Regions from separate parts of the Alteromonas sp. 4NS20-0143 genome, predicted to be linked through region 1. Evidence: predicted binding sites of a transcription regulator. Region 1 holds the regulator's gene; the other holds the start of a gene.
What was found. The regulator FliA, encoded in region 1, starts transcription of late flagellar genes. The targets are predictions, from matches to a motif close to CTAAAGNTNNNNNNNNNNNNGCCGATA.
Positions count from the first base shown of each region.

Region 2: a site for FliA is predicted at 10,795-10,821, ahead of pomA (flagellar motor protein PomA). Genes of this name have one in related genera too.

Region 1 covers NZ_BAAJLR010000002.1:322,595-338,088, forward strand. The annotation lists gene metH (methionine synthase) at 1-352, opposite strand, end outside; gene AC27HD_RS05140 (homocysteine S-methyltransferase family protein) at 362-1,429, opposite strand; gene metA (homoserine O-succinyltransferase MetA) at 1,433-2,371, opposite strand; gene AC27HD_RS05150 (DUF2802 domain-containing protein) at 2,611-3,045, opposite strand; gene AC27HD_RS05155 (chemotaxis protein CheW) at 3,146-3,637, opposite strand; gene AC27HD_RS05160 (chemotaxis protein CheW) at 3,654-4,553, opposite strand; gene AC27HD_RS05165 (ParA family protein) at 4,560-5,324, opposite strand; gene AC27HD_RS05170 (protein-glutamate methylesterase/protein-glutamine glutaminase) at 5,354-6,484, opposite strand; gene AC27HD_RS05175 (chemotaxis protein CheA) at 6,519-8,783, opposite strand; gene AC27HD_RS05180 (protein phosphatase CheZ) at 8,796-9,551, opposite strand; gene cheY (chemotaxis response regulator CheY) at 9,586-9,969, opposite strand; gene AC27HD_RS05190 (RNA polymerase sigma factor FliA) at 10,005-10,736, opposite strand; gene AC27HD_RS05195 (MinD/ParA family protein) at 10,733-11,599, opposite strand; gene flhF (flagellar biosynthesis GTPase FlhF) at 11,605-13,032, opposite strand; gene flhA (flagellar biosynthesis protein FlhA) at 13,062-15,161, opposite strand; gene flhB (flagellar biosynthesis protein FlhB) at 15,265-15,494, opposite strand, start outside.
Region 2 covers NZ_BAAJLR010000003.1:11,844-27,337, forward strand. The annotation lists gene rluD (23S rRNA pseudouridine(1911/1915/1917) synthase RluD) at 1-933, opposite strand, end outside; gene AC27HD_RS07315 (outer membrane protein assembly factor BamD) at 1,119-1,886, shown strand; gene AC27HD_RS07320 (ChrR family anti-sigma-E factor) at 1,971-2,669, opposite strand; gene AC27HD_RS07325 (sigma-70 family RNA polymerase sigma factor) at 2,662-3,273, opposite strand; gene AC27HD_RS07330 (LON peptidase substrate-binding domain-containing protein) at 3,400-3,975, opposite strand; gene AC27HD_RS07335 (nuclear transport factor 2 family protein) at 4,340-4,771, shown strand; gene AC27HD_RS07340 (SDR family NAD(P)-dependent oxidoreductase) at 4,768-5,487, shown strand; gene AC27HD_RS07345 (NAD(P)/FAD-dependent oxidoreductase) at 5,510-6,775, shown strand; gene AC27HD_RS07350 (DUF1365 domain-containing protein) at 6,781-7,527, shown strand; gene AC27HD_RS07355 (class I SAM-dependent methyltransferase) at 7,531-8,790, shown strand; gene AC27HD_RS07360 (flagellar motor protein MotB) at 9,054-9,983, opposite strand; gene pomA (flagellar motor protein PomA) at 9,983-10,744, opposite strand; gene xseB (exodeoxyribonuclease VII small subunit) at 11,262-11,504, shown strand; gene AC27HD_RS07375 (farnesyl diphosphate synthase) at 11,535-12,425, shown strand; gene dxs (1-deoxy-D-xylulose-5-phosphate synthase) at 12,458-14,335, shown strand; gene AC27HD_RS07385 (phosphatidylglycerophosphatase A family protein) at 14,507-15,007, opposite strand; gene thiL (thiamine-phosphate kinase) at 15,022-15,494, opposite strand, start outside.

The sequences.
Region 1 (15,494 bases):
AAAGTGCCTCACCCTCTTTAAGGCTTATGGAGTTTACAATGGCTTTGCCCTGTACGCATTTAAGCCCGGCCTCAATGACGTCCCATTTTGAGGAGTCAATCATGATAGGCACTCGGCTTATGTCAGGCTCAGACGCAATAAGGTTTAAAAACGTCACCATTGCCTGCTCTGAATCGAGCATCGCCTCATCCATGTTGATATCGATGATTTGCGCACCGTTCTCAACTTGTTGACGAGCAACGTCGAGTGCAGCTTCGTAGTCACCGTCCAAAATGAGCCGTTTGAATCGAGCTGATCCGGTTACGTTGGTTCTTTCACCAATATTTATAAATGTAGAAAAATCTGCGCTCACATTGCCCTCCTAGTGTACAAATGGCTCTAGGCCTGACAGACGCATTTTAGGTTCAAATGCTGGAACTTGACGAGGCTTAATGCCCGCAACGGCGTTGGCTATATCACTTATGTGCTCAGGCGTACTTCCACAGCAGCCTCCCACAATATTGACTAAGCCAGATTCCGCCCACTCTTTGATATGTTCGGCCATTTCAGGGCCTTCCATATCGTATTCACCAAACTCATTGGGCAGCCCAGCATTGGGGTGTGCTGAAATTAAACACTCTGAAATAGTGGCAACTTCATCAACATACTGTCGCAGAAGATCAGGGCCTAATGCACAATTAAGTCCGAAAGAAAATGGACTAATATGACGCATAGAGTAATAAAACGCTTCGGCGGTTTGACCTGATAGTGTGCGCCCCGATGCGTCGGTAATAGTACCCGACACCATAACTGGCAAGGTTTTACCCACTTTCTCAAAGGTTTGCTCAACAGCAAAGGCCGCCGCTTTGGCATTTAGCGTATCGAAGATGGTTTCAAGCATAATGAGGTCAGCACCACCTTCAATGAGTGCTTCGGTAGACTCGCTGTACGCGTTAACTAATTCGTCAAAGGTGACGTTTCGTTTGCCCGGGTCATTTACATCTGGGGATATTGACGCGGTGCGGTTGGTAGGCCCAAGTACGCCGGCAACGTAACGAGGCTTGTCCGGTGTTTTTAGACTGTATTGTTGCGCAGCTTTTTTAGCCAGTTTTGCAGCTGCCACGTTAATATCACGAGATATGGCTTCCATGTCGTAATCGGCCATGGCGATGGTGGTGGCATTAAACGTGTTCGTCTCAATAATATCGGCACCTGCGTCTAGGTAGTCGCAGTGAATTTGGTAAATGAGGTCGGGCTGAGTTAATACAAGAAGGTCGTTGTTCCCTTGAACATCGCAATGCCAATCGGCAAATTGGTCGCCGCGATAGTCATCTTCTTCCAGTTTATGGCGTTGGATCATGGTGCCCATGGCGCCATCTAGAATTAAAATTCTTTCTTTTGCGGCACTGGCTAAACTAGCTCGTGCTTTCGAATCAAAATCGTTACTCACGCGTTACCTCTTTGGCTGTGGTTTTTCAGCTAACTGGCTTAAATCGTACGGCGTTGTTTGATAAACGTAATAGTTAAGCCAATTTGTAAACAATAGACTTCCATGGGAGCGCCATTGAACTAAAGGCGGTTTAGTAGGGTCATTGTCAGTGAAATAATTGTTCGGCACCGCTGGGTGTTGACCAGCCTGCACGTCACGCAGATATTCGTCTTTTAGCGTGTCCGGTTCGTACTCGGGGTGTCCGGTAACAAACACCATCCGTTTGTCTTCAGAAGCTACAATGTAAGCGCCCACTTCCTCTGACTCAGCCACTACATTAAGACCTTCAACACCATTATAAAGTGATGTGTCTATGTGACCGTAACGAGAGTGTGGTGCTGCAAAGGGAGAGTCAAATCCACGCAGTAATTCGTTGTTTGGATCGTTGACATTGTGCTGGTAAACGCCTGAAAACTTTTCGTTTCGAAGCTCCCGCGTCACGCCGTAGAAATGATACATTGCCGCGTGAGCAGCCCAGCATAAATAGAGGGTTGAGTTAACGTGGCGCTGGGCCCACTCCAAAATAGTTTTCATATTTTCCCAATACTTTACCTCTTCATAATCGAGTAAAGCAAGGGGGGCACCCGTGACAATCAATCCGTCATACTTTTTATTCGCCACGCTGGAAAACTCGTGATAAAAGGCATCCATATGAGACTGTGGCGTATTTTTTGGTGCTTGGTTATCGATGCGAATAAAGTCCACATTAATTTGCAATGGCGTATTAGACAACAATCTCAGTAACTGCACTTCTGTCTCTATCTTATTGGGCATTAAATTAAGAATACCCACTTCAAGAGGACGAATTTCCTGACTCGCCGCTCTATCCATATCCATAGTGAATATGTTTTCACCTAACAAGACATTCTGAGCAGGCAGTTGCACAGGGATACGGATTGGCATAAATAACTCCAGTCGAAAAAAACGATAACTGTATTGTGGCGAATACTGTGAATATGTCAACATCTTTACGTCTAGACGTCTAAACGCAAAGTTGGTAGGGAAGTGGAGGAAACTGGGAGGGAAGTGTATGAGCGCTAGATAAGAGTAAGAAAGATTAGAAAATATATAAGTGGCATGCGCGCATCACGCACCATTAAGACAAACGCAAAGAAATACTGAAAGGTAGCAGCAATAAAGAACTAGCAGCCCGACTTGTGCACCATAACAAGCATCTCGGCTTCGGCACGGGGAATATCGCAGGTTTCAATGATTTCTTCAATCGTGGCGCCTTGTTTGACTAAATCAGCAGCCCGCTGATACAGCTTTAACGATGGATCTTGAAATTTTAGCTCTCGAAGCTGATTGTCCACGTCTTGCTGCTTTTCATCAATACGCTGTAAATGCTTACTGATCACAACGCTTCTAGCCTGAATTTCAGATTGCTGGTTGTTAGCATCATTAACTTGGACAGCAATGTTCGACAGCTCTGTTGAGACCTTGACGGTAAGGTTTTCTAACAATTCAGTTGTTTTGCGAAGTTTTGTATAAAGCACTATAACGGCGATAATAAGTAAAAAACTGATTATCGCGAGTATACATTCAACCAGTGACAGAGCAGCAAGCTGCAAGTCCATATGCGACACACCTAAATGAGACAGGGATACAAGGGGGAGCTGACGGCACACGTGCCATCAGCTCTACTTTCACTACATAGTACTTACTAAAGCCTAGTCACTAAATACTACTCAGCTCGTCCCACTCTTCATCGCTTAGCAACTTGTTCAAATCGACTAAGATAAGAAGCTCGCCATCGCGATTGCTTACGCCTTGTATAAACTTAGCACTTTCTTCAGTGCCTACGTTTGGCGCACTATCAATTTCAGACGACTTCAGATACACCACTTCAGCGACGCTATCGACGAGTATGCCAACGACTTGTTCATCAGACTCTATGATAACAATACGCGTATTGTCGGTAACTTCGGTAGGAGGTAAACCAAAGCGTGCTCGCGTATCGATAACCGTAACAACGTTACCACGCAAGTTTATTATTCCTAACACATAGTCAGGCGCACCGGGCACCGGCGCTATTTCGGTATAACGCAATACTTCTTGTACCTGCATTACATTAATACCGTATGTTTCATCACCTAGGCGATATGTCACCCACTGAAGGACTTCATCGTTGCTGTCAGTGCCGTTATTTTTCATCTTTTCGTCGCTCATGAACCTGGCTCCCGTACTATGGCGTCTGGTCGTTGCTGCCTAAGCCTTTGTTAAGCATAGATATTAATTCTTCAACGTCAATTAATGCACACATCTTTTCTTTAACCATCCCCGCTAACCAAGGACGTTTACCAGTGGATCCGCGCCATTTGACATCATCTTTTGTTAAATTAACGGTGTTAACGAGCTTTTCGCTAGCTAATCCCCATTCGCTTTCTCCCAACATGATCATGTATCGATAGTTAAGAGATTCAGCGAGTTCTTCGGTATATTTTTCTGGCATTACCCACTTTGCTGAGTCTACTACACTTAGTTTAGACTCTCTGTGCAACATTACACCCATAAACCAGTCAGGTTTTCCAAAAAGTGGTGCAATTTTATCTATTTGGTGAATTCCACCAAGGGTGGTTAATGGAACGGCAAGGGTTAACCCTGCCACTTCAAAAAATAACGCCTGAAAACGAAAGTCTAGACTATCTTGTAGTGCAACCTTCGTTTTTGCAGCTATTGTTTCTTCATCGCGACTTTTTTCAGTAGACGAAGAATCTCTAATTTCCAGTTCATCTGTGGTGATAACCCCAGGCGTTTTTACACTGGAATCAGCTACGTTTTCGTGTTCTGTTAATTGACGGCTATCTTTCGCACTACTTAGTTCACGTAAGCTATTCTTTTCATAAATGCCGTGCTCAGAAACGTTTTGCTCAGCTTTCAATGTAACGGCATCAATCACATCGTTATCTTGAGGCAGCGGTATAGTATCTTTAACTAACCGCTCCTCAGTAATGTGATGAGAAGCTTGCTCAAGCAGCTTAGCTGCCCGTGCGGTTGCGTCGTCAGCCACTGCAGGCTCTTTGAGCAAACCATCTAAATACGCTTCCATCACGTCTTCACGTGCAAACGGAGACTGCTTACTCATCGCTCATTATTTCCCTAACACTTCAAGCAGTTTACCGTAGGCCGCAACGCCTCGTGTTTTCGGATAGGCCGCTGAAATGGGCAATTGCACCAAGCTAGCATCTCTAAAATGCGTATCAACTGGAATAACGCCTTCCCAAACACGCTCACCGTAATCGCTCATTAAGCGCTTACGCGATTCAAGGGCCGCGTTTGTTCGTTTATCGAACATGGTTGGAATAATGCAGGTATCAAAACTTTTGCCCAATGAGCGCCCCATTATTTCCATTGTACGAATCATTCTATCTAAACCTTTTAACGCCAGGTATTCGGTTTGTGTCGGCACGATAACCTTGTCACACGCTGCCAGTGCATTCACCATCAACACACCTAATACAGGTGGACAGTCGATAATAGCCACATCAAATTCGTTGTCGACTTTTGCCAGCGCTTTCTTAAGCACTAAGCCCATGCCCTGTTCACTCCCCATGGTTCTATCAAGGGTAGCAAGCGCCATTGTTGCCGGTAGTACATAGAGATTATCTATTTTGGTTGGGCAAAGGCAATCTAAAACGTTATCGGCCGTTAAACTGGCAGACTTAATAAAAATGTCGTAAACCGAATGACTTAGCGCTTCAGCATCTATACCAAAATAGTAACTTAACGATGAGTGAGGGTCGGTATCAATGAGTAACACGCGCTTACCTTGCTGCGCGAGCAAACCGCCTAAACTCACGGTGGTAGTAGTTTTACCTACCCCACCCTTTTGATTTGCTACTGTCCATACCTTCACGACATAAAGTCCACTACACGATTAATACACTAACGCATTTCACAAAGAATGCAGTTGCTCATATCATCAACATTAATATTTTGCGTTGATATATTCGCCACGGCAACCGCTTGAGGCATGCCGTAAACCACACAGGAGTCTTGATCCTGGGCCCAAATTGTAGCGCCTTTCTCTTTTAACTTTCTACAGCCCTCGCGCCCGTCGGCTCCCATACCAGTGAGAATTATCCCCAATACGTCGCCAGAGAAAGCCCGCTCTAACGAGCTAAAGGTAAGGTCAACACTTGGCTTGTAGTTAACCTTGTCAGCACTGCTAGCATCGACAATAGCAATCTTTTTTTGCCCGCCCACAGTTTCAATGAGCATTTGTCTACCGCCAGGGGCCAAGTAAGCCTGACCAGGCATTAAAATGTCTCCGTGTTCAGCTTCTTTCACGCCTATTTTACAGTTTGCATCTAACCGCTGCGCAAACGCCGTCGTAAAAGTGCCAGGCATGTGCTGAACTAAAATAATTGGATACGGAAAATCTGAGGGTAAAGGCATTAGCACTTTTTGAAGCGCTACCGGACCACCCGTTGAAGCGCCAATGGCAAGGCACTTATATCGCTTACCCGTTGCTTTAACCGACGAAACCGTAGGCTGCTTAGCTGCGTCTTTATGACCCGAAAGCAATCCAGACGTTTTAAAAAAGGCCTGTTTCGGTGCATTAGGGGGTAATCGTCGGGTTTCCTCAGATCTAAACGTGGGGCGTTTCAGCCCTATACCTCTGCGCGCAATCAAACGAACTTTAGTACACAACAGTCGCGTCGCATCTTTTCTATCTTGCGCTATATCTTCAAATTTCTTCGGTAGAAAATCGAGTGCACCTGCTTCTAATGCATCTAACGTTGCTTGCGCCCCATGATGGGTTAACGAAGAAAACATTAAAATAGGGATGGGCTTATTTTCCATGATGGCTTTAACCGCCGAAATGCCGTCCATAACGGGCATTTCTACGTCCATCGTAATTACGTCGGGAGATAGCTCTTTAATTTTATCAAGGGCATCTCTGCCGTTTCTAGCTTCACCTACAACCTCTAACTCTCTATCTTCATCGAGTATTTCTCTTACTCGACGACGATAAAACGTTGAGTCGTCCACGACCAGGACTTTAAAGACCATGGATTACTTTTCCTATTGTTTGTAAACCAGCTTATTATGGCTTACGAGCATACCGCTTCAGAAGGCTTGGAATATCTAAGATCAACGCAATACCACCGTCTGAGGTTATCGTTGCGCCTGCCATTCCTGGAGTGCCCTGTAGCAGCGCATCCAATGGCTTGATCACCACTTCTTCTTGCCCTATTAATGCATCGACAACAAAACCAACTTGTCGGGTACCAACTTGCACCACGACCACATGCCCTTTCTCTCTCTCGATAGACTTAGGCCCTCTGATTAGCCAGTCGCCAAGGAAAAATAACGGTATGGCTTTAGAGCGAACTATCATTGTTAACTGTCCATCAACCGTATTGGTCTTTTTGATGTCCATGTTAATTATTTCACTGACAGAGCCTAGAGGTAATGCAAAGGTTTGCTTACCAATTATAATCATCAGTGTTGGCAAAATAGCTAGGGTAAGTGGAACTTTTATCTCTAAACGAGTGCCCTTACCAAGCTGAGAGTCGATATTTACCGTACCGTTGAGCTGATTTATCTTAGTTTTCACCACGTCCATGCCAACGCCACGACCGGAAATATCGCTGATTTCCGTTTTCGTAGAGAAGCCCGGTGCAAAAATAAGATTAAACGCTTCAACGTCTGACATTCGCGCTGCGGCGTCGGCGTCTAGCACACCGCGACTGATAGCAATTTCCTTTAATTTTTCAGGGTCCATGCCCTTACCGTCGTCTTCGATGGTAAGTAAAATGTGATCACCTTCCTGCGATGCAGATAGCTTAACCGTTCCCATTCTTGGTTTGCCAGAAGCTGCTCGGTCATCTGGCATTTCCACACCGTGGTCGACGGAGTTTCTCACCAAGTGAACCAGCGGATCGGCAAGTGCTTCCACCAAGTTTTTATCTAAATCTGTTTCTTCACCTTCAAGCTCTAGGGTAATCTCTTTTTTGAGACTTCGCGCTAAATCACGAACAACCCTTGGGAAGCGGCCAAATACTTTCTTAATTGGCTGCATCCGAGTTTTCATTACCGCGCCCTGTAGGTCTCCGGTAACCACATCTAAGTTTGCTATCGCCTTAGACATGCTCTCATCGTTGGTGTTTATACCAAGGCTTATCAATCTATTACGAACGAGTACCAGTTCGCCCACCATATTCATTATTTGATCTAAGCGTTTAGTATCAACACGAACGGTGGTTTCAGCTGGCGGTGAGCTAGGTGAAGCTTTCTTCTCGTCTTTCTTACCAGCATCTTTACTTGCTGGGGCTGCAGATGCTGCCTTACTGGGCGCTGACGCAGCAGGTGCCGCTTTAGCCGCAGCGGGTGCAGATTGCTTTGCCTTTTGTATAGCTTCAGTCGCCGCTTTATCAACATTAGGCTCTGGTGCTTTGGTATCTGAGGCGCTTTGAACGGTTGGGCCTTGCCCTGAACCGTGAAGTTGGTCTAGCAGCGCTTCAAATTCATCGTCAGTAATTTCTTCATCGCCGGACGCAGATGTGGATTTTGGCGCTGGCTGACTGGGTGCAGCGCTTTCTTCTGCGGCGCTGAACTTGCCTTTACCGTGAAGGTCATCAAGAAGGGCTTCAAACTCATCGTCGGTAATATCATCGCCACTGCTCGAAGATACATCAGGGCTTGTTACATCAGAGCTTGGCGCAGCAGATGCTTTCGCTTCGCTTTTGGTGCCTGTGGTCGATTGGCCTGGGGCCGATTTCCCAGGCGCAGAGGAACCGTGGAGTTCATCAAGTAAAGCCTCGAATTCATCTTCACTGATTTCGTCAATATCCCCACCAGAGCTTGCCGGAGCAGGCGCCTCGTCTACGAAGTCGAATTCAAGTTCAGGTTCAGAGGCTATTTCAGGTTGAGCACTTGGTGCAGATTCATCGGTATCAAAAATATTTTCGTCCGGTGACTCTGGTTTGCTCAACTTGTGCAGAGTATCTACAAGTTTGGCGTCGGCAGGTTCCAATGGTTCTTGGGATTTTACCCGCTCAAACATATCTACCACTACGTCTGTAGCCTGTAGAATAATATCCATTAATTCTGGCGTGAGCGTGCGCTGGCCATTTCTCATAACATCGAAAACGTTCTCGGCGCCATGACAAATTTCAACTAACTCGGTGAGCGATAAAAATCCCGCTCCGCCTTTAACTGTATGATATCCGCGAAAAATTGCGTTAAGCAAATTCGCATCTTCAGGATTGTTCTCAAGATCAACGAGCTGTTCTTGTAATTGTTCAAGTATCTCTCCAGCTTCAACTAGAAAGTCCTGTAGTATTTCCTCGTCAACATCAAACGACATGCGCCCGCTCCCCTAAAAACCTAAGCTCGACAGAAGATCATCAACATCATCCTGGCCCGATACAACATCATCACGCGTTTCAGCGTCAATAATCGGACCCTCTGCTTTCACACCTTCAGCCTTATCGGCCTCAGGGCTTAATGGTTTAGTTTGTTCTGAACCATCTCGCTCGCCAAACATGGTAAGCATGTTGACTAAGCTCTCTTCAACTTCTTTTACTAAGTCGATAACGCGGCGGATAACCTGACCTGTAAGGTCTTGATAACCCTGTGCCATTAATACTTCAGTTAGCAGTTGTGTAAGTTTAGCCGACTGCGAAGCACCGTCTTCTAACAATTCGTCTAAGTCTTTACATAAAACTTTGAATTCACCCACTTCAATCTGGCGAGTCATGAGCTTTTTCCACTCAGGCATCACGCTGTCAATGCGAGAAGCTAGCAGTTCAGCTATAGGCATGCTCGCCTCTACCGCATCCATGGTAGTGTTGGCAGCTTTCTCAGTTTCTTCAATAACGTAAGTTAGGCGAGATTGCGCATCGGGAATATCGTCTGTCGCTAAATTCTTTATGCGATCGTCTATTTGAAAATTGTTTAGCGCGTCGTGAAGTTGGCGCGTTAGCTTTCCTACCTCAGCGAAAAGCTCTACATTTTCTTTCATTGACGCCGCTTCAAACAGCGCATTAGCCGACGCATTATCACCAGCTTCAAGATAAACAACGAGTTGCTTAGCTTCTTCTAATGAAAGTGGAACGTTTGTATTCGTTGTCATCCAGTAAACCTCGTTTCTCTGGTGAGCGTCTGGATCAACCTAAACGTTCGAATATTTTATCTAGCTTTTCTTTCAATGTAGCTGCAGTAAATGGCTTAACGACATAGCCATTCACGCCTGCTTGCGCAGCGGCAACGATTTGTTCTTTTTTCGCTTCAGCCGTTACCATTAGTACCGGCAAGTGCTTCAGTTTGTCATCGGCGCGAATTGCCCTAAGCAAATCGATACCCTGCATGCCTGGCATGTTCCAGTCGGTTACAACAAAATCGAAATCACCCTGCTGTAGCATAGGTAACGCCGTATTTCCGTCGTCCGCTTCCTGGATGTTTGCGAAACCCAAATCTTTTAGTAGGTTTTTTATGATACGTCTCATGGTTGAAAAGTCATCGACCACGAGAATCTTCATGCTCTTATCCAAAATAGCCTCCAGTGAGGGGTTAATTGTTTTAATTTCTATTCTTCGTCAGCTTGCCACGACTTCATTCGAGATTTGAGTTTTAACATGGCCTGACTGTGAATTTGACTTACTCTCGATTCACTTACATCAAGAACTTCACCGATTTCTCTTAGGTTCAATTCTTCATCATAGTATAAAGAAAGCACGATCGCTTCTCGCTCTGGTAACGTGGTGATTGCTTGCGCAAGCGACTTTTGAAACGCCCCTTGCATAAGATCTTCCAGCGGTGCATCACTACCTCTACTTTGCTCAGTAGTAATCACATCTTCTGAAACACCTAAATCTTCAATCCCAACTAGCTTACCTGCATTTACCTCGTTGAGCATTTGATGATAGTCCTGCAAGCTTACGTTTAGCTTAGCAGCAATATCAACATCTCTTGCATCTCTTCCCGTTTCGCCCTCTACACGAGAGATGGCGTCTGTAATGGCGCGCCCGTTTCTATGCACAGAGCGCGGCGTCCAGTCACCTTTGCGAATTTCGTCTAACATAGCACCGCGAATGCGAATACCCGCGAACGTTTCAAAGCTTGCGCCTTTCGAACCGTCAAAGTTTCGAGCGGCCTCTAGCAATCCAATCATGCCAGACTGAATAAGGTCATCAACGAGCACACTGGCAGGGAGTCGCGCTATTAGATGATGCGCTATGCGCTTCACAAGAGGCGCGTGTCGCTCTACTAACTGCGACTTATCAGTTTGTTGTTGATAAGCTGCCGCCTTACTATTCAACGCTGATTCCCTACTGCTTTTTCTGCAATTAATTGCTCAATGAAAAACTCTAAGTGACCACCTGGCTGAGCCGGTATTGGCCATGATGCCGCTCTATTCGCTAGCTGACTTATCGCAACAGCAGCAGGTGAGCCTGGATAGGCATCGACTATAGCAGTTTGCTTTCTAACTGCACGGCGAATATTTTCATCAAACGGTATTGTTGCAACTAATTCTAGCGCAACATCTAAGAAGCGCCCTGTTACTTTACTCAATTTGCTGAATAGTTCTTGCCCCTCACGCACGTCCCTCACCATGTTCGCCACTATTTTGAAGCGAAATACACCGTGCTCGCGGTTTAGCAATTTAATAAGCGCGTAGGCATCGGTAAGTGAAGTGGGTTCATCGCACACTACTACCATGATGTCTTGAGAGGCTTTTGCAAAGCTGAGCACCATGTCAGAAATACCCGCGGCAGTATCGACAAGCAACACATCAATAGGCGTACGAAGTTCACTAAACGCACGTATCAAGCCCGCATGCTGGGTCGTTGAAAGCTCTGCCATCGACTGAGTTCCCGATGTTGCAGGTGCAATTTTAATACCGTGGGGACCAGTAACCAGTACATCATCTAGCGTGCACTCACCGGACAAAACATGAGATAAGTTCTTTTCAACGCGAAGGCCCAACATGACATCTACGTTTGCCAATCCTAAGTCGGCATCAAGAACCATCACACGTTTACCTTGCTTAGCCATAGCAATTGCTGTGTTAAGCGTAATATTTGTTTTACCTACGCCACCTTTGCCTCCGGTGACGGCGATAACTTTGATTAACCGTGATTGCTTCATTTTTCTTAAGCTACTCGCTTGGTCGTCAATCATACTACTTATGCTGTTTTAATATCGTTGTTATTACTAGTATGATCCAAACCATATTTTTTATAAAGCTTTGCAGCAGCTGAAACTAAAGATTTCGCTTCTGCAATCTTAATGTCTTCAGGTACTTTCTGACCGTCGGTGACATAGCTAACCGGTAACTGATACTCGACTGCCGCACTGAGTACCTCTCCTAAAGAATAGCACTCATCTAACTTTGTGAAAATACAACCACTTAGTTCGATGTCGTCATACGCTCTAATGATACGCTGTAATGCAGGATATTGTGTATTTGCCTGCGCGACTAAATATTTTTTCACTACGGGCATCTGACCGTTGTCAAAATGCTTTATTTGCTTAATTAATCGACTATCTCGTTGACTAAATCCAGCCGTATCAATCAATACTAGTCGTTTATGACGAAGTTGGAACAATAAATCTGAAAGTTCTTCACTTGATTGCGCTTTTCTCACCGTACAGCCAATAATCTTGCCGTAAGTTGCAAGTTGCTCATACGCCGCAATACGATAGGTATCAATGGTGATCATTGCCACAGAATCTGCGCCATACTTTTGTGCATAGCGAGCGGCCAATTTCGCCACTGTGGTTGTTTTACCCGTACCCGTTGGACCGACTAATGCAACAGCACCCTGCGCGGTAAGTATATCGTTACCTGTTACATTTAATCGATTAGCCAATAGGTTAAGAAGATAAACCCACGCATCTCTCTCGTTATAATGCGAAGGCGTGTAACTGATTAGTTGCTTAGATAATGCTTTGCTAAGCCCCATATCGGTTAAGCGAGTGATCAAATACTGATGAACGGGTTTTTGACGAGTCTGCTTTGCCTCCATTAAGTCAGCCACTTGGTGCTGTAGTACCCCTCTTAACGACGCTAGCTCTTCTTTTATCTGTGCAAGCTCATCAGACGGTGCAGCTGGCGCTTCTTCAATGCTCGACGCTTGATGAGAAGGGAATGCTTCGCTGTGTCTTTGGTACTCACTTGGGCCCGTATGTCTGTCAACAGGTTGCTGTGCTTCAACCTCGTCAATGAATGCGTCGGAGAAATTAAGGTGGGATGCAATATCATTGGCATGTTGTGCATTTGCGGATGTAGGTTGCACGACATCTTTTGATGCGCCTTGTCCTGCGCCATGTTGCTTTTCAAGCAGCGCCTTTAGGCTGTCTGGACCATCATCGCCAATAATCTCGCTAAGACTCGGTGTAGGATTTTGCTTAGAAGACGTTGGTGAAGAAGGTGCACCGGAAGGTTTACTAATATTTAGCTTTGCTTCTGGCTCTTTATCATAAGCTGCTACAAGTTCGATGCCATCAGCCACTTTGCGATTTGACATGATAACCGCATCGCTACCTAACTCAGCCTTTACTTGGCTTAACGCCTCGCGCATATCTTTGCCAAAAAATCGTCTTATTTTCATTGCAACCTCTCCACTCACCCAGCGTCAGATTATTGACCGACCGAACTGACTATTTTTATCTGCTTGTCGTCGGGTACTTCTTGATAAGAAAGCACATGTAACCCAACAACAGAATACTTAAGGAAGCGTGATAACACCGGTCTTAGCATTCCTGAAGTAAGAAGCACCGCGGGCTCTCCTTCAAGTTCTTGCTGCTGACTGGCTTGTTGCAGTGATTTTTGCAACTTATCTGCCAAGCCTGGTTCAATACCAGCGCCATCTTCGCCACCTGCTTGAAGTGACTGGTGCAACATCTGTTCCAACTCTGGCGCCAAGGTTATGACAGGTATCTCTTTAGAACCTTGAGTAATTTCTTGAACTATTAGGCGCTTAAGGGCAATTCGCACCGCCGACACCAACACATCTGGGTCTTGGCTGCGGGTTCCATACTCACTTAACGTTTGAACGATAGTTCTCATGTCACGAATTGGCACACCTTCAAACAGCAGCGTTTGCAGTATTTTAACTACCGTACTAAGAGGGAGTATGTCAGGTACTAATCCCTCTACGAGTTTAGGATGCTGCTTCGCTAGCATATCGAGAAGCTGCTGCGCCTCTTCGTGGCCTAAAAGCTGATAGGCATTGTTCGTCAGCAGCTGACTTAGGTGGGTTGCGACTACCGTTGCAGCATCGACTACGGTGTAACCAAGTGTTTGTGCGTGCTCTCGCTTGTTCGGTTTAATCCATACCGCATCAAGACCGAAGGCAGGGTCTTTTGTTGCCCTTCCCTCTAACTTGCCAAAGACTTGCCCTGGATTGATTGCTAACTCTTCATCATGGCTTATTACTGAATCGCCAATGGTAACGCCAAGCATCGCAATGGTGTACGTATTGGGCTCTAAGTCGAGGTTATCTCGAATATGCACAGGGGGAATGAGAAAACCCAATTCTTGAGACAGTTTTTTACGTACCCCTTTAATACGGGTTAATAGCTCGCCCCCTTGGGACTTATCGACTAACGGTATTAGGCGATAACCCACTTCAAGACCGATTGTGTCTACCTGCTGTACATCGTCCCACCCAAGCTCTTTCACCTCTGGCGTAACTGACTCGTCTCGTGACAGCGTGTCTGGCACTTGTGGCTCAGCCGCTTTTTTCTTCGCGTTGTGAGTTTGAAAATAAGCAACACCAGCAATAAGAAAAGAGAAACCAAGAAACGCAACATGGGGCATTCCCGGTATAATTCCCATGACGAATAACACGCCTGAGGCTATATACAGCGCTTGGTTATTACCAAGCTGCCCGCGAATTTCTTTACCCATTTCTTGAGACTCATTCTCACGAGTCACAATAATCGCGGTAGCGACGGACAAAAGCAGTGAGGGAATTTGAGCAACTAAGCCGTCGCCAATAGTCAGTAGCGTATATATTTCAATTGCATCGCCAAATGACAGATTATATTGAATTATCCCGATAAACAGTCCGCCAACGATGTTGATGAGCATAATAAACAGGCCAGCAACAGCATCACCCTTAACAAATTTTGATGCACCATCCATAGAACCGTAAAAATCTGCTTCTGCGGTTATTTCTTCACGGCGCTCCCGGGCTTGGTCTTGGTCGATATATCCGGCGTTTAAATCGGCGTCTATGGCCATTTGTTTTCCAGGCATTGCATCAAGGGTAAAGCGAGCGTTCACCTCAGAAATTCGCCCTGCACCGGCGGTAACTACTTTAAAATTGATAATCAGTAAGATAGCAAATACCACGATACCTACCGCGTAGTTACCACCAATAACCACTGCACCAAAAGCTTCAATAACCTTACCCGCAGCGTCGCCGCCTTCATGGCCGTACAACAACACAACCCGCGTGGAAGCCACGTTCAAAGCAAGGCGCAATACCGTGGCGATAAGCAACACAAGTGGAAAAATACCGAAATCGACAGGTTTTTGAGTTAAAACCGCCACCAGAATAATGACCAAGGACAATGCAATATTGAAGCTGAACAACACGTCTAGAAGAAAGGGGGGCATGGGTAGAATGACCATACCCATAATGGCAAGCAAAACTATCGGGGCACCTAAGCCACTGGTGAAGTTTTGCAACTGATTCTTATCGAACCGCTGAAGATAGCCGGATAACTGCATCGTTGGATGTCTCTCTATCAGAAAATTGACGCTTAACGTTAATCTGATAGAGATATAACAACTAACGTGCCAGCTTTAGGTTTTTTATAAAATAAAAAATGCTCTAGCGACGATATTCTGGAGGTATAGGTAAGTCTCGTTTTAAAGGCTTAGGACGCTTGCCCTTTCCAGCTCTATGCGCTTTTAGCTGATAGACGTGGGCCAATACCTGAGCCACAGCCATAAACAATGCGTTGGGTACTTCATCGTCAACTTCTGTTGAGTAAAAAATCGCGCGGGCTAACATAGGCGAGGGTATAAGCGGCACATCATTGGCCGTGGCGATTTTTCGTA
Region 2 (15,494 bases), on a different contig from region 1:
TAGCGACTGCATGTCGTTGGGCAACGGTGCTTTGAACGTCATCCATTCTTCACTTTCAGGGTGGAAAAACGAAAGTTGTGCCGCGTGAAGAGCCTGTCGCTGAAAACCTCTCAATGCATCGATAAAGCTTTCAGATGCGCCTTTAGGTAACCGAGGGCGTCCACCATAAGTTTGATCGCCTAGCAAAGGATGCTTCAAATGCGCCATATGTACACGAATTTGATGAGTTCTACCTGTTTCAAGCTTTAAGCGGATGTGCGTGTACGCTCGAAACTTTTCAATCACTCTAAAGTGAGTAATTGCGGGTTTACCATCTTCTCTTACGGCCATGTGCGTGCGCTTGGTTGCATGACGACCGATAGGTTCATCCACTACACCACCAGCAACCATGGTACCCATTGCAATTGCTTCGTATTCCCTACTCATCTCTCGACGCTGAAGCTGGTCGACTAAATGGGTTTGCGCTGGTACGGTCTTCGCAATAACCATCAGGCCCGTAGTGTCCTTATCAAGGCGATGAACAATACCTGCACGAGGAACGCGATCGATGTCGGGCACGTGGTTAAGCAGCGCGTTAAGCACGGTACCGCTTGGATTTCCGGCCCCCGGATGAACGACTAAGTCCGCAGGTTTATTTATCACCAAAATATGCTCATCTTCAAAAACGATGTTCAGAGCGATATCTTGAGCGACACTTGTTACCTGAACATCCATTTCTGCGCGAACGGTAATAACTTCGTCTATTTGCATTTTATGGCGTGGAACCGTGATAACCTCGCCATTTACTGCAACGTTGCCATCCTGAATCCAAGTTTTTAACTTTGAACGTGAATATTCAGGGAACAAATCGGCCAAAGCCTGATCTAAACGTAAACCAAAATGGGCGGCTTGTGTTGAAGCCTCTAATTGAATTGTGTTTGGCACTTGCGTCATGACACCTAACATTGCGTGTAAAAAGGGTATTATAACAAGTATTCACCCTGTACACTGCGTTGTTTGCGAATTTGTATGGTTTTTCTCATCGTTAGTACGTTAGAATGCGGGCAACGTGTTGTTGTTTAACACATGAGCGTAGACAGCGAAGTATTAAAACTGTTTAGCAGGAATATAGAATTATTATGAAATCATTTCGTCTTTTAGCGCCAGTTTTCCTAGGCGCTATGGTGACCTTAACGGGTTGCAGCTCTTCAGAATCTGAAGAGGAAAAAATTGTACTTGCAAACATGGGTGCACAACAACTTTACGACAGAGCTTCTGAAAGCATGGAAGTGGGCAATTTTAGCGCCGCTGCCCAAACGCTTAGCGCACTAGATTCTCGCTATCCTTTTGGCCCATTGTCTCACCAGGTTCAACTCGATCTTATCTACAGTTATTACAAGTCGGGTAAAATTGACGAAACATTGGCGACAGTTGACCGCTTTATTCGCCTTAACCCTAATCATTCAGATGTAGATTATGCGTACTATATGCGCGGGTTAACGAATATGGAATCAGACAGCAATCTTTTTCAAGAACTGCTGACAATTGACCGCTCGGATAGAGACCCATCAAAATCTCGTCAAGCATTTGAAGATTTCAGACGGCTAATTGAACAATACCCGAACAGCAAATACGCTCCTGATGCTAAAAAGCGCATGCTGCACATTAAAGACAGACTAGCCAGATATGAAATTGCTATTGCTCGTTTCTACATGCGCCGCCAGGCTTACGTAGCAGCAGCGAATCGCGGTAGGTATGTCATTGAACACTTTCCTGATACAACTCAGGTGAAGGACGCCCTTGAGATAATGGTGTCGAGTTACGAACAACTTGGATTGGATGACTTGCGTTTAAACGCTATGAAGACGTTGAAACTGAACTTCCCAGAAAGCGACTTTATCAGCTGATAAGGTTGCTGCTAACATCCACTAGCTCAAAGCAAAAAAAACGCACCATCGGTGCGTTTTTTATTTGTTGGAGCTTTTTCTAGCCTATCTGAAGAACAGATGACTGAACGGGTTGAGCAATCGAGCTAAACCTGACGTGAAGTGTAATGGCTGATCCACAATACTGAAAACCAAACACCCTTCCTTCGTATCCGACTTAGGGGTGTGGGTCTTATTACCATCCATAAAAATGAAATCGCCAGTATCGTAATTAGCTAAACCATCACTAAATTCACCGTCGATAACCAACGTATACTCAGTACCTCTGTGGGTATGCTCAGGAACACTTCCGCCACTGCCCATAAAGATAAAGTTCGCCACACCTTGATTACCTAAATCAACAGGTGCTTGCCAAAGCTTTCCGACCAAACTGGACCAATTGCCCGTTTTGTCGATATAGCGATGCAGTGTACGTGGTAATTTAAAGGTACGACCATCTAGCTCAATCGTTACCGACCTCTCTTTGAAGCTGCTCGTCTCTTTTGGTGTTCTAGCATCAGACTCTATTGACGACGGTGCCTGCGTTATTTGAGACAACATATCGCCGAACTGAGCGGACTCGTCAAAACTTTCTTCTATTTCTAACACCATGTCAGCCGCTAGGCTTTCAGTTTCGCTTTCAATTCGCATTTGACACTGCTCACACATGTCACAGTGTGCAGACACCAATAGCGATACAGCTGGCGTAAGACTGCCCTCAACGAATTCTGTAATCTGTTGAGGACTTGGGTGAAACTTAATCATTGTCGTTCAGCATACCTTTTAAACGTTGAAGTGCTAGTCGAGTTCTCGACTTCACTGTACCTAATGGAATAGATAGTTCATTTGCAACTTCTTGCTGAGATTTGCCATCTATATAGATAGCTTCAATTACTGCTTTTTGTTTAACCGGTAACGCTTCAAACATATACCCAATTTGCTCGAGCGTAACTTGCTCGTCAAGGGGAGCTTCGTTTAAATCTGCAGTTTGTTCACACAATACTGGCCACAAGTCATCAGAGCATACGTCTTCTTTTCTGTTTTGTAGCTTGCGCAGCATATCGAAACGTATGTTTCGTGCAATTGTGAATATCCATGTAGATGGCGACCCCTTTTCAGCATTAAAAAGGTGGGCTTTTTGCCACACATTAGACATTGTGTCTTGCACTAGCTCCATCGCTAAGGCCTCATTACCCATTTGTTTTAATGCGTAAGAGCGAAGGCGAGGTGCAAAATAATTAAAAACTCGAGAAAATGAGCGTTTACAGCGAGCGTCAGCAACCGCTACAAGGTATTCAGACATTTCGGTAGCACATTCTTTTGGTTTGATTGTGCTATTGCTTTGTTCCAATGGAATTCCAACTAACATAATATTCGTCCGCTTTTCCGTTTTGGTTGCATCATACTACGGCTTTTTGACTTAAAACGTTCGGAGAAATCGCACTTTTCGCGTTACGATTTTGTAATGAAGCTGTCATGTTGTTCAAATGACGCATTAACCTATTAATGTAGACAGATACTTTAGCAAGTTAGTGCATTCTCGTTGTTCGAGAAAATGCTGCTTTTGCGAACCGTCTACCGGTAATAGTTCTAGCCATCTATTTAATACCCAGTTCGGACTATCAAATTTCGGCTCATCGTATAACGATGCTAACTCTTCATAATTCCCGAATATTTCTTTAAGTCGCTCGTCCATAGGCGCTATTTGTTGAGTTGATAGGTCACAGTTCCATGAATCGATGGGATTACACACCCCCGTTCTCAATTCATCATGCTCGACAGCAATGTCTTCGACCTCAACTAGATGAGAACCAGCAACCTTTATGCCAAGCAAGCCATCGTCAAGCATATCAAAGTCGACCACCGTGGCGTACGTACCTATTTTATGTATATGTTCATTCGCCGACTTATCGCCGTTGGCATTTAACATACACATAACAAACCCTTTGTTTTCGGCGCATGCCTCTTTAACCATGCGCACATATCTGGGCTCAAAAATTCGTAACGCCATTCTACCCTCTGGTAACAGATGGGCAGACAATGGGAATAAGGGAAAACGATTATTACTCATACACCACACTTCCAAGAATACATAAAGAGTTACGGTAGTGGGTATGAATTGGATCCATATGAGAAATATTTTCACACTGTCTTTTTTACTCTTGATCTAATCTCTAGCAGAAGCGGTAATGTTGATAAGTTCATCGACTTTTACATTAGAAAGAGTTAATTAAATTCAAGAGCTTGTGTCATCTTTTGTAACGAGTCATTCTTTATAATAAGAAAACACACGAACACAGTAGCGCTGAACCTTGCGCACTAATAGCACACTAACACTGGTACACGGGCTGTATAAGATAAGTCATATATTGATTTATTTGATCAGAACCTATTACCTGAGAAGTAGACATGCCAAGGCGTGCAGAGGATTTAGTATGGAAGTCATTCAACGATTTTGTAAAATTTACACAGATATTTGTAAAATATCCACCGAGGATCTTAATGAGATTTATTCACAAAATATCGTATTCATTGATCCTATCACCACCCACCGAGGTCTTGATGCGGTGAAGTCATATTTCAGTAATCTTCTTGAGCAAGCCGAGACCTGTAAGTTCGATATCGCTAACATACTAGAATGTGCGCCCTCAAAGTGTAACGTTACACATATTGCAAATTGGACAATGACCTTAACCTTAAAAGGAAGCGATAAGGTTATTACTTTAGATGGAACCACTCAACTAGGAGTGAAAGACGACATCATTGTTTATCACAAGGATTATTACGATTTGGGCGAAATGGTCTATGAACACGTACCTTTATTAGGTTTCGTGATTAAGAAGATAAAAGGAAGGCTGGCCAAATGACAACATTGCTAATTACCGGAGCAACATCGGGGATCGGAAAAGCACTTGCTGAACATGCAGCTCAAAAGGGTTACGAAGTAATTGCGTGCGGCAGAAATGAAGAAGCGCTCAATGAGTTAGCACGCCATGAGAACATCACTTCATGTCAATTTGACGTGTCATCACTTGATGATACTAAAAATGCGCTAAAAGACATTCAGTTTGATATCGCAGTGTTAAATGCGGGTACCTGTGAGTATGTCGATATAGATCAATTTGAATCCGATATGTTTCGCAGAGTATTCGAACCTAATTTTTTCGGTGTAGTTAACTGCGTGGATGCCTTCATCCATAACCTGAAGGCAGGTAAGACCTTAGTGATTGTAGATAGTATGGCTAGATTGCTTCCCTTTACTCGTTCACAAGCCTATGGCGCGAGTAAAGCAGCATTGCACTATTTTACGAAAAGTCTTGAAGTAGACTTGCACGACAGGGGCGTCAAAGTACAAGCTGTGTCGCCTGGTTTTGTAGAAACGCCGTTAACAGAAAAGAATGATTTTGATATGCCAATGAAAATAACGGCTCAAGAAGCGGCCGAAAGTATGTTGAAAGGGATTGAAAGCGATAAACGTACGATCTTTTTTCCGAGAATGTTTGGCTATATATTAAGGTTCATGAATGTATTACCATCAGGTCTGCAAAAGCGATTGTCCCTATCCATGCGCAACGACAAATAAGTAGTTTAAGAGAAATATAATAATGACAAGAAAAGTAGCAATCGTGGGTACAGGTATCGCAGGTTTAACATGTGCTCACCTTTTAAATAAGAAAAACGACATCACTGTTTATGAAGCAAATGATTACATTGGCGGCCACACAGCAACAAAAGCTATTGTGGATGAAGGTGAAACCCACAACATCGATACCGGCTTTATTGTTTTCAATGATTGGACATACCCTAACTTTATTAAACTGATGACCACCCTTGGCGTAAAGTGTCAGCCAACTGAAATGAGCTTTTCTGTTACCAGCAAAAAAGCCAACCTTGAATATAATGGCAACACAATTAATAGTCTTTTCGCGCAGCGGAGAAATATTCTTCGCCCTAAATTCTGGCGCATCGTTCGCGATATTCTCAAGTTCAATAAAGCCTGTAAGTCAATGGTGGCCGAAAAGAGAGATACCTCTGCCCTTACGCTACAAGACATTATTGACGAGTTAGGGTTAAGCGATGATTTCGCTCGTTATTATATTTTGCCAATGTGCGCCGCTATTTGGTCGAGCAGCCTTGAGCAAACGCGCCGCTTTCCCCTTACCTTTTTCCTGCAGTTTTTTAATAACCACGGTCTCCTCAACATTACCGACAGACCACAGTGGTACACCATCGTTGGTGGTTCTAGTCAGTATATTGCGCCGTTAATCGCTCCTTTTGAATCGAAGATAAAGTTGTCTTGTGGTGTCAACAAAGTGACTAAAGACGGCGAGCTATGGTCCGTTACCGATGCAAAAGGTGGCGTGGCACATTTCGACGACGTGGTATTTGCCTGTCACAGCGACCAAGCATTAGCCATGCTGGATAATGCAACGGCCTCACACAAAGATATTTTGGGCAATATACCGTACGGCGAGAATGACGTGGTTATGCACAAAGATATTGGGCAATTGCCAAAGCGTAAATTAGCATGGGCTAGCTGGAATTATCGTCTTAAAGAAGACGCAACAGAAGAAATGCGCCCCGCGTCTGTCACTTATGACATGAATATTCTTCAGCGCCTAACTGCAAAAAACACCTATTCAGTCACGCTGAATAACACGAGTGAAATAGATAGAAGCAAAATTCTTGGCGAGTATCGATACTCTCATCCTCAATACAGCGCTGACATGGTTAATGCACAACAGCGCCGTTCTGAAATTTGTGGCGTTGATAATTTACATTTTTGTGGTGCATATTGGTACAACGGCTTTCATGAAGACGGTGTAGTGAGCGCCTTAGACGTATGTAAGCGTTTCGGTGAGACACTGTGACGGCAATGCATATAGAAAGTGCAATATACAAAGGCAGTGTTTATCACGAACGCTTTAAGCCAACGAAGCACAAATTTGTTTACGACATTTATTTATTTTGGTTGAAACTAGACGAGTCAGAACTCAACGCGTTATCAGAGAATTTAACACATTTTTCAATTCGCAAGTGGGCGAGAGCACGGTTTAAACGCAGTGATTACTTAAGCGATGATGGGAAACCTTTAAAAGACGCAGTGCTTGAAAAGATGACATCGTTAAACGGCGACATCGCGTTAGATGGCGACGTATTTATGTTGGGACAATTGCGCATGTGGGGGCTGTACTTTAGCCCTGTGAATTTTTACTATCTCAGGCAAAGTGACGGCTCGTTTAGCCACATGCTTGCGGAAGTCAGCAATACACCGTGGAATGAAAGGCACTATTACTTAGTCGATTTATCGACACAAGAAGATACGCCTAAAGCCTTCCATGTGTCTCCATTTAACCCAATGGACATGACGTATAAATGGCGCATAACGCAACCTTCAGATAAGCTATCATTGGTGATGGATTGCGTTAGAGCAGACAAAGAATTCTGTGCGGGAATAAATTTAAACAAATTTACTTTAGATAATGCGAATCTAACTAAAGTAATGAGACGTATACCTAGTATGACAATGAAAACTGTATTGGGAATATATTGGCAAGCACTTATGCTATTTATAAAAAAGACGCCTTTATATACACACCCAGAAAAGAGTCAGGAAAAATAAAAAATGTCTTTTGGTGAATCTGTATTACTCTCTACATCAGAGGTTTCGTTTGTAGACAAAACCTGTAGAACGCTGTTTCTTAAATGTTTGAAGCACCTCCCCCTTGGTAACCTTACTATTCAAGAAAATGGCGACACTATTGCAACGTTTGGCAACGAGCAGGATGAATTATCGGCCGTTGTTAATATTAAAGACGTAAAAGCTTATCGAAGCCTTTTGCTTGGTGGCAGTGTTGGTGCCGGCGAAGCCTACATGGATGGTCATTGGGACAGTAACGACGTGACCGCTGTGGTGCAGGTGTTCGCACGTAACCTGCCCACACTCGATGAGTGGGAGAATAAGTTTAAGTGGCTTACAATGCCCGTGATGAAGTTACAGCACTTTGCACGCCGCAACACCACTAGCCAAGCCAAAAAGAATATTGAAGCCCACTACGACCTGGGCAACAAACTCTATACCCGCTTTCTCGATGGTACAATGATGTACTCATCAGCAGTTTATCCAGACCCAAACGCCTCGTTAAACGAAGCACAGAATCATAAGCTTAAAACCATATGCGACAAGCTTAAGCTCAATGAAAATGACCATCTTTTAGAGATTGGCACAGGCTGGGGTGGATTGGCAGTATATGCAGCGAAGCATTATGGCTGTAAAGTCACCACGACCACAATATCTGAAGAGCAATATGCGTGGGCAGAAGACTGGATTGCGCGAGAACAACTGCAAGATAAAGTGACGCTTCTCAAAAAAGACTACCGATTATTAGAAGGTAAGTACGACAAACTTGTTTCGATTGAAATGATAGAAGCAGTGGGTCGTTCGTTTTTGGGTAATTTCTTCGAAAAGTGCTCGTCCCTGCTTAAAGAAAACGGTCTTATGCTTTTACAGTCAATTACCATTGATGATAGACGCTATGAGAGCTATTCAAAGAGCGTAGACTTCATTCAGAAATACATTTTCCCAGGTGGCTTTTTACCTTCTCAGTATCAACTTAATGCCCATCTTAAAAAGCATTCAGACATGATGATCAGAGACTTGCACGATATCGGTATCGATTATGCAAAAACACTAAATCACTGGTACGAAGCATTTATCGCTGCAAAAGATGACTTGCTTCAAGACGGATATGATGAACGTTTTGTTCGCATGTGGACCTACTATCTCAAGTATTGCGAAGGTGGCTTTTTGGAGAGAACTATTAGTACGGTACAGCTTGTTATTTCCAAGCCTCAATACAGAGACTTATTGGCCCGCGGAAATTAATTAGAATAAGAGTGAGGCCAAATTTACAGGCCTGGCAAACAAAAAACGACGCAATTGCGTCGTTTTTTTCTGTCTTTTTCTCAACGAATTTTTTTCTGACTTTTACCATCTGGCTTTTATCAACTGACCTTTATCAACTGGCGTTTATCGATTGAACAATCAAACGATGAGTGTCGGTTTTATTTGGCAGTCTTAATTGAAAGGCTTAAATGAAAGACTCAATTAAAAAGCTTATTTGAGAGCCTTATCTGACATCAGTCACCCTAATCATCGATGACGGAAATAGGTTTTGAAATCATAGGCTCGCCTTGGTTTATATTAATCTCAACCCGTCTATTTCTTGCCCTATCGGATGCTGATGTGGCATTTTCCACAATAGGATTGGTATCGGCCATCCCTACTACCGACATGCGGCTTTCGTCGAAGCCAGGTGCAGTTCGCATGGCCTCAGCAACAGCAACGGCTCGCTGAGCAGACAAGTCCCAGTTCGAGCGGTACAGCTCGTTTGCGATATGTTGCCCGTCACTGTGGCCGGATATGGCTATCTCACCTGGTACATCTGCCAGCAGTGTTCCGATTTTACGAATAACAGGCTGAAACTGTGGCTGTAAGAACGCAGAGCCCGCTGAAAACGAACCGTTTTCACGTATGCGAATGGTAAGCTGTTGACCTAACGACTCCATCTCAATTGAGCCATCGAGAATTTGTTTTTGAAGCTGCTGGGCCACTTTTTTCATTAACTCAGCCGTCTGAGACTCCTCTGAGCTTTGCGATGCGGAGGAGGACGAGTCTGTTGCAGTTTGCTGCGCTTGGCCGCCTCGTTGTTCGCCGCGTTGTTTCTGCCTGCCCCCAGCAGAGTCTTCATCACCTGCTTGAAACTCCAGCATCTGCTGCGTCATTTCAATGGTTTGCTGTTGAATGGTTTCAATTGGCGTAGGATCTGGCTTTCCCGGTCTAAACTCCATCGCAATAACGCTGGTGCCTTTTGGAATATCTTTCACTTCTATCTTGTTTTGCACACCAAACGCAAAACTCATAGAGCCTGCTATTTGCTTAAACTTAAGAACATCCATTTCTGAAAATGAAAGAAGCAGTACAAAGAAGCACATCAGCAACGACATTAAATCGGCAAATGTCCCCATCCACGCTGGGAGGCCTTCGGGTGGGCACTTAGGACATTCTTCTTCAGCCATTACTCTTCCTCACCTGTACTGCGCTTGCTCGCCGCTAGGTAATTTTTCAAGATGCCATCGATAACGCGAGGGTTTTGACCATCGGCTATACCTACAATTCCGTCTAGAATAAGGCTTTGATTCAGTTTTTCTTCAAGTGCCCGGTTAGATAATTTAACCGCGATAGGCAAGCATATAATGTTAGCAAAGAAGGCGCCGTAGAGAGTGGTAAGTAGTGCAACCGCCATGGCCGGGCCGATAGATTTAGGGTCGTCCATGTTAGAGAGCATGGCCACCAAGCCTATAAGCGTTCCTATCATTCCCATTGCTGGCGCAACGTCGCCCATACCTTTAAAGATAGTTGCCCCAAACTCATGTCGGTCGGTTGTCATCTTAATGTCTTTTGACAGCGTTTCTCTTACTACCTCAATGTCGTGACCGTCAACGAGCATGTCGACGCCTTTTTGCATAAATTCGTTACTTATTTCTGCTTCTTCTAGGGCTAAGAAACCACCTTTGCGGGCTGCATCAGCCATTTCTACAATTTTCTCGATAAGCTCTTCTGGCGTATCGATTTTAAACATAAAGGCTTTACCAGCCACTTTACCTGCACCAAAGAATTGGCCCAACGTGAACTGAGATAAAACAACAAACAAGCTTCCACCGAATACGATAAGAAGTGAAGGCACGTTGATAAACATACTCATGGTACCGCCCATCAACATCGCCATTACGATAAAGCCGATGGCTCCCAACATGCCTATTACGGTTGCTAAATCCACTCACTCTTCCTCTTAAATATGCAGCTAGTACTAGTGATATACTCTGATTCTATCGGCAAAGTATAGAAAATCTATAACAACATTGTTGAAAAATATCACAAATATCTCCTGTCTTTTACGCAATAGTAAATATTTAATGACTTTGTTGATAGCGATAACTATCTAGGTCGCTAATAGTATGTATAGCCTAACTTCATTATGTGTAATGTTTGTTGAGTAATCTTTTATATCACTACCATTTAGGGCGTATTAACCCTCCCTGTATATTTTCGCAACAAAGGTCAACACGTGCAAAGCCGCCCAAGCTTCGACAGGCTCAAGTGTTGACACTTCGAAGGCTGCTACACGAATGAATGACGCTGAGTAAAACTGGTCTTTACTAACTCAAAGAGACAAGGCCAAGCATTTGGTCAGACGCTCTGCCGGATGTTCGATATTGGGACAAACCATTTGACCCATCTGCTACCGTCCGTTAATGTGCGCCATATGGTGATTTTGCCCATTATCGAGCACTTTTATGACAAAAAAAACGGATACCGCAACGTTTGAAGAAACGCTTGCTGAATTGGAATCGATCGTCGATGAAATGGAAAACGGCGATTTGCCGCTAAATAAAGCATTGGAAAAATTTGAGCGCGGCATAGCGCTTTCTAGACAAGGCCAAAAGTCCCTTGAAACTGCTGAGCAGAAAGTACAAATCCTGCTTAATGAACAAGGCGAAGAAACACTTCAATCGCTCCCTGAGAGTGAGCAGCCCTAATCTGCTCACTTTTTAACTACAGGTAATTTAATGAATTTCTCTGCTCTGCATCAGCAAGTTAAGCAGCAAACTGATGCGTCTTTATTGAAACTAATCGAAGAACTTCCCGATTATGCACCGCAACTGAAGGCAGCCATGCGCCATGCCCTTCTGGCGGGCGGCAAGCGCATGCGACCACTACTGGTGCATGTTGTGGGCAACACTCTCGACGTACCAAAGAAAGATCAAATGGCCATTAGCATGGCTATTGAGTGTGTGCACGCCTATTCACTCGTGCACGATGATTTACCCGCTATGGACGATGACGACTTGCGACGCGGCATGCCTACTTGTCATATCGCCTTTGACGAAGCAACAGCAATTCTCGCAGGCGACGCACTTCAAACACTTGGGTTTAGTATACTCGCCGACGCTGAGCTTAGCGATTTTGGCGATACTAAACGCGCAAGGCTGCTTAGCATACTTGCAAAATGTGCGGGCTATCACGGTATGTGTGGCGGTCAAGCCATTGATTTAGCAAGCACTGGGCAAACCATAAACATTGATGCATTAAAAATGCTTCATAGGCTTAAAACCGGTGCACTGCTTCGCGCTTGTGTTGAGATGATTGCCACTGTTTGCGGCACTTTAGACAAGCAGTCAGAAGCTGACCTTTTGGTGTTCGCCAGCAACATTGGCCTCGCATTTCAAGTCCAAGACGATATTTTGGACGTAGAAGGTAGTAACGAGATTCTTGGGAAACCGGCAGGTTCTGATGAAGCCCAGGGAAAAAATACCTTCCCTGCAAAGCTTGGATTAGATGGTGCGAAAGAGGAACTGGCAGTGCTGCATCAAAAGGCACTACAACCCTTAGCCCGATTACCTTACAATACAGACAGTTTAATTGCGTTTAGCGAGCTTTTGGTAAAACGTGACCACTAGCCACGCGCCATGTTGAAAAAGATAATAAATAAATGAGTTTAGACCTCCAACATTACCCCACGCTTGCCCTTGCGCAGACGCCGGACAAATTAAGGCAGTTACCTCAAGAGAAGCTGCGCGAACTTGCCGATGAACTTCGCGAGTACCTTCTGACTTGTGTAAGTCAAAGTAGCGGACATTTTGCTTCTGGTTTAGGCACGGTGGAATTAACCGTGGCGCTTCATTATATCTATAACACGCCGTTCGACCGTCTTATATGGGATGTGGGCCACCAAGCTTACCCCCATAAAATAGTTACGGGGCGCGCAGATCGCATGTCAACCATTAGACAAAAAGACGGATTGCACCCTTTCCCTTGGCCTAGTGAGAGCGACTACGATACATTTGCAGTCGGTCACTCCTCTACGTCAATCAGTGCTGCTTTGGGTATGGCAGTTGCTGCAGAGAAAGAAGCAAAGGGCCGTAAGATTGTATCGGTCATTGGCGATGGTGCTATGACGGCGGGTATGGCTTTTGAAGCGCTCAATCATGCAGGTGATATCAAAAAAGACATGGTTGTTATCCTCAACGATAACGAGATGTCTATTTCTGAGAACGTAGGAGCCCTAAATAGCCATTTGGCGCGCCTGTTAACAGGTAACCTATTTAACTCTATACGCGACGGCGGAAAGAAGCTATTAAGCAATGTCCCACCCATTAAAGAGTTTGCTAGCAGAGCTGAAGAGCATCTTAAGGGAATGGTTGTTCCGGGTACTATCTTTGAAGAGCTTGGCTTTAACTACATTGGTCCTATAGATGGGCACGATGTAAACGCAGTGGTCGATACCTTACGCAACATGCGAAAATTTGAAGGCCCTCAACTTCTTCATGTTGTTACCAAAAAGGGGAAGGGCTATGCGGTTGCTGAAGAAGATCCAATTAAATTCCACGCGGTGCCTAAGTTTAACCCTGCCGATAACGCACTACCAAAATCAAAAGCAACCGCACCCACCTACTCCGCTATATTTGGCGAGTGGCTGTGTGATATGGCGGCCGAAGATCCCAAACTCATGGCGGTAACGCCAGCTATGCGTGAAGGCTCGGGCATGGTGGCATTTTCTCAGCAATATCCCGAGCAATACTTTGACGTTGCCATTGCAGAACAGCACGCCGTGACCTTTGGTGCAGGTTTAGCCAAAGAAGGCCTCAATGCAGTTGTAGCTATTTACTCTACGTTTCTTCAGCGAGCTTACGACCAGCTTATTCACGATGTAGCCATACAGAATTTACCCGTGCTTTTTGCTATAGACAGAGCCGGTATTGTGGGTGCTGACGGCCCTACTCATCAGGGCGCATTTGATATCGCGTTTTTACGCTGTATTCCAAATCTCATTGTAATGGCGCCCTCAGACGAAAACGAATGCCGCCAAATGCTATACACAGGCCATTTAGGTAACCAGCCAGCTGCCGTACGCTATCCTCGTGGCTCAGGCATGGGCGTAACGCCCGACAAAGTAATGACAGCACTAGAGATAGGAAAATCACGCACTTGTCGAGAAAGTAAGGCCAAGGAAAGCCAGCGCGTCGCCATTCTTAACTTTGGGTGCTTGCTCCCAAATGCACTTGAGGCGGCAGAGGCCGTCGACGCAACCGTTATTGATATGCGCTTTATCAAGCCCCTTGATGGCGATGCTGTTTTAAAGGCTGCACAAGAGCATGATGTACTTCTGACACTTGAAGACGGTTGTATCATGGGCGGTGCTGGTAGCGCGGTTATCGAACACCTTCAGCAACACGGTGTAATGAAGCGAGTTAAGATGCTTGGTCTTCCTGATAGTTTCATTTTGCAAGGCACGCAGCAAGAAATGTACGAAGAGCACGGATTGGATGCAAAAGGCATTGTAGCCAGCGCTTCTCAGTTTTTGGCATAGCTTTTAGCAACTGAGCTTTTAACAACTGGGCTTTCAGAGTTATAAACTCTAGCGCTAAAAAAAGAAATAGATACGAAAAAGCCCGCAATAATGCGGGCTTTTACTATAAGTCTCGTCAACTACCCTCTTGCACACCTTGATAAAACAGATGGCTTAAAAGCATATGCCTTTTTAAAACAGGGTAAGTACGGCAGGATACAGGGTTACACAAATATGCAAGCACGCGCATGCCATTGCACCTGCGAGTAGGTCATCAAGCATTATTCCCGTACCGCCATGTAACCGTTTATCGATAACGCCAATAGGCCAAGGCTTTAGAATATCGAATAGTCTAAATAACACAAACCCCAAAACGAGTGTTGATGCCGTTAGCGGTAAAAATAAAAACGTAACAAACATGCCTGCAATTTCGTCCCACACGATAGAACCATGATCGTGTACCTGCATATCATCAGCCGTTTTACCGCACAGATAAATGCCTACGACTGAAGCTATAAGCGTAACGGCAATGAAGGAAGGCGCAGATAGCCCCATACACAATAAAAGCAGTGGGATAGCGGCGAGAGAGCCAAAGGTTCCCGGCATAACGGGGACTAAGCCACTGCCAAACCCAAGTGCTAAGAAGTGCACTGGGTTCTTCATACTTACTCTAGCTCGAAACTCAGCCTGCATGTTAAATGTCCATATTAAAAGGTATGCTCGTAGCCTGTAGACTGCTTTGGCGTGTACTTTTCGTCATTTTTAAACAGTGAAAGCTTATCGTTGTGGCCAGTAAGCTGACCAATACACGTTGCCTTCACGTTTGTACTCGCGATAGAGGTTTCAAGGCTACCGCGCTGCTCTTCCGATACGGTAAAAATGAGTTCGTAATCGTCACCAGCAGAAAGCGCATATTCTATGGCTTGATCCTGTGATACCGCACTTGTTAGTGCTCTGGATAACGGCAGACGATCAACGTGAAGATTAGCACCACAGCCAGATGCACTTAAGATATGTTTTAAGTCGGAAATAACGCCATCAGATACGTCGATACAAGAAGATGCAATACGGCGCATTGCTGTTCCAACCGCAACGCGAGGTGTAGGGAAATAATGCCTATTTATCAGCACGTCTCTCGCCTCGCCGGCAACGTCTAGCTTACCTTGTAAGATATCTAAAC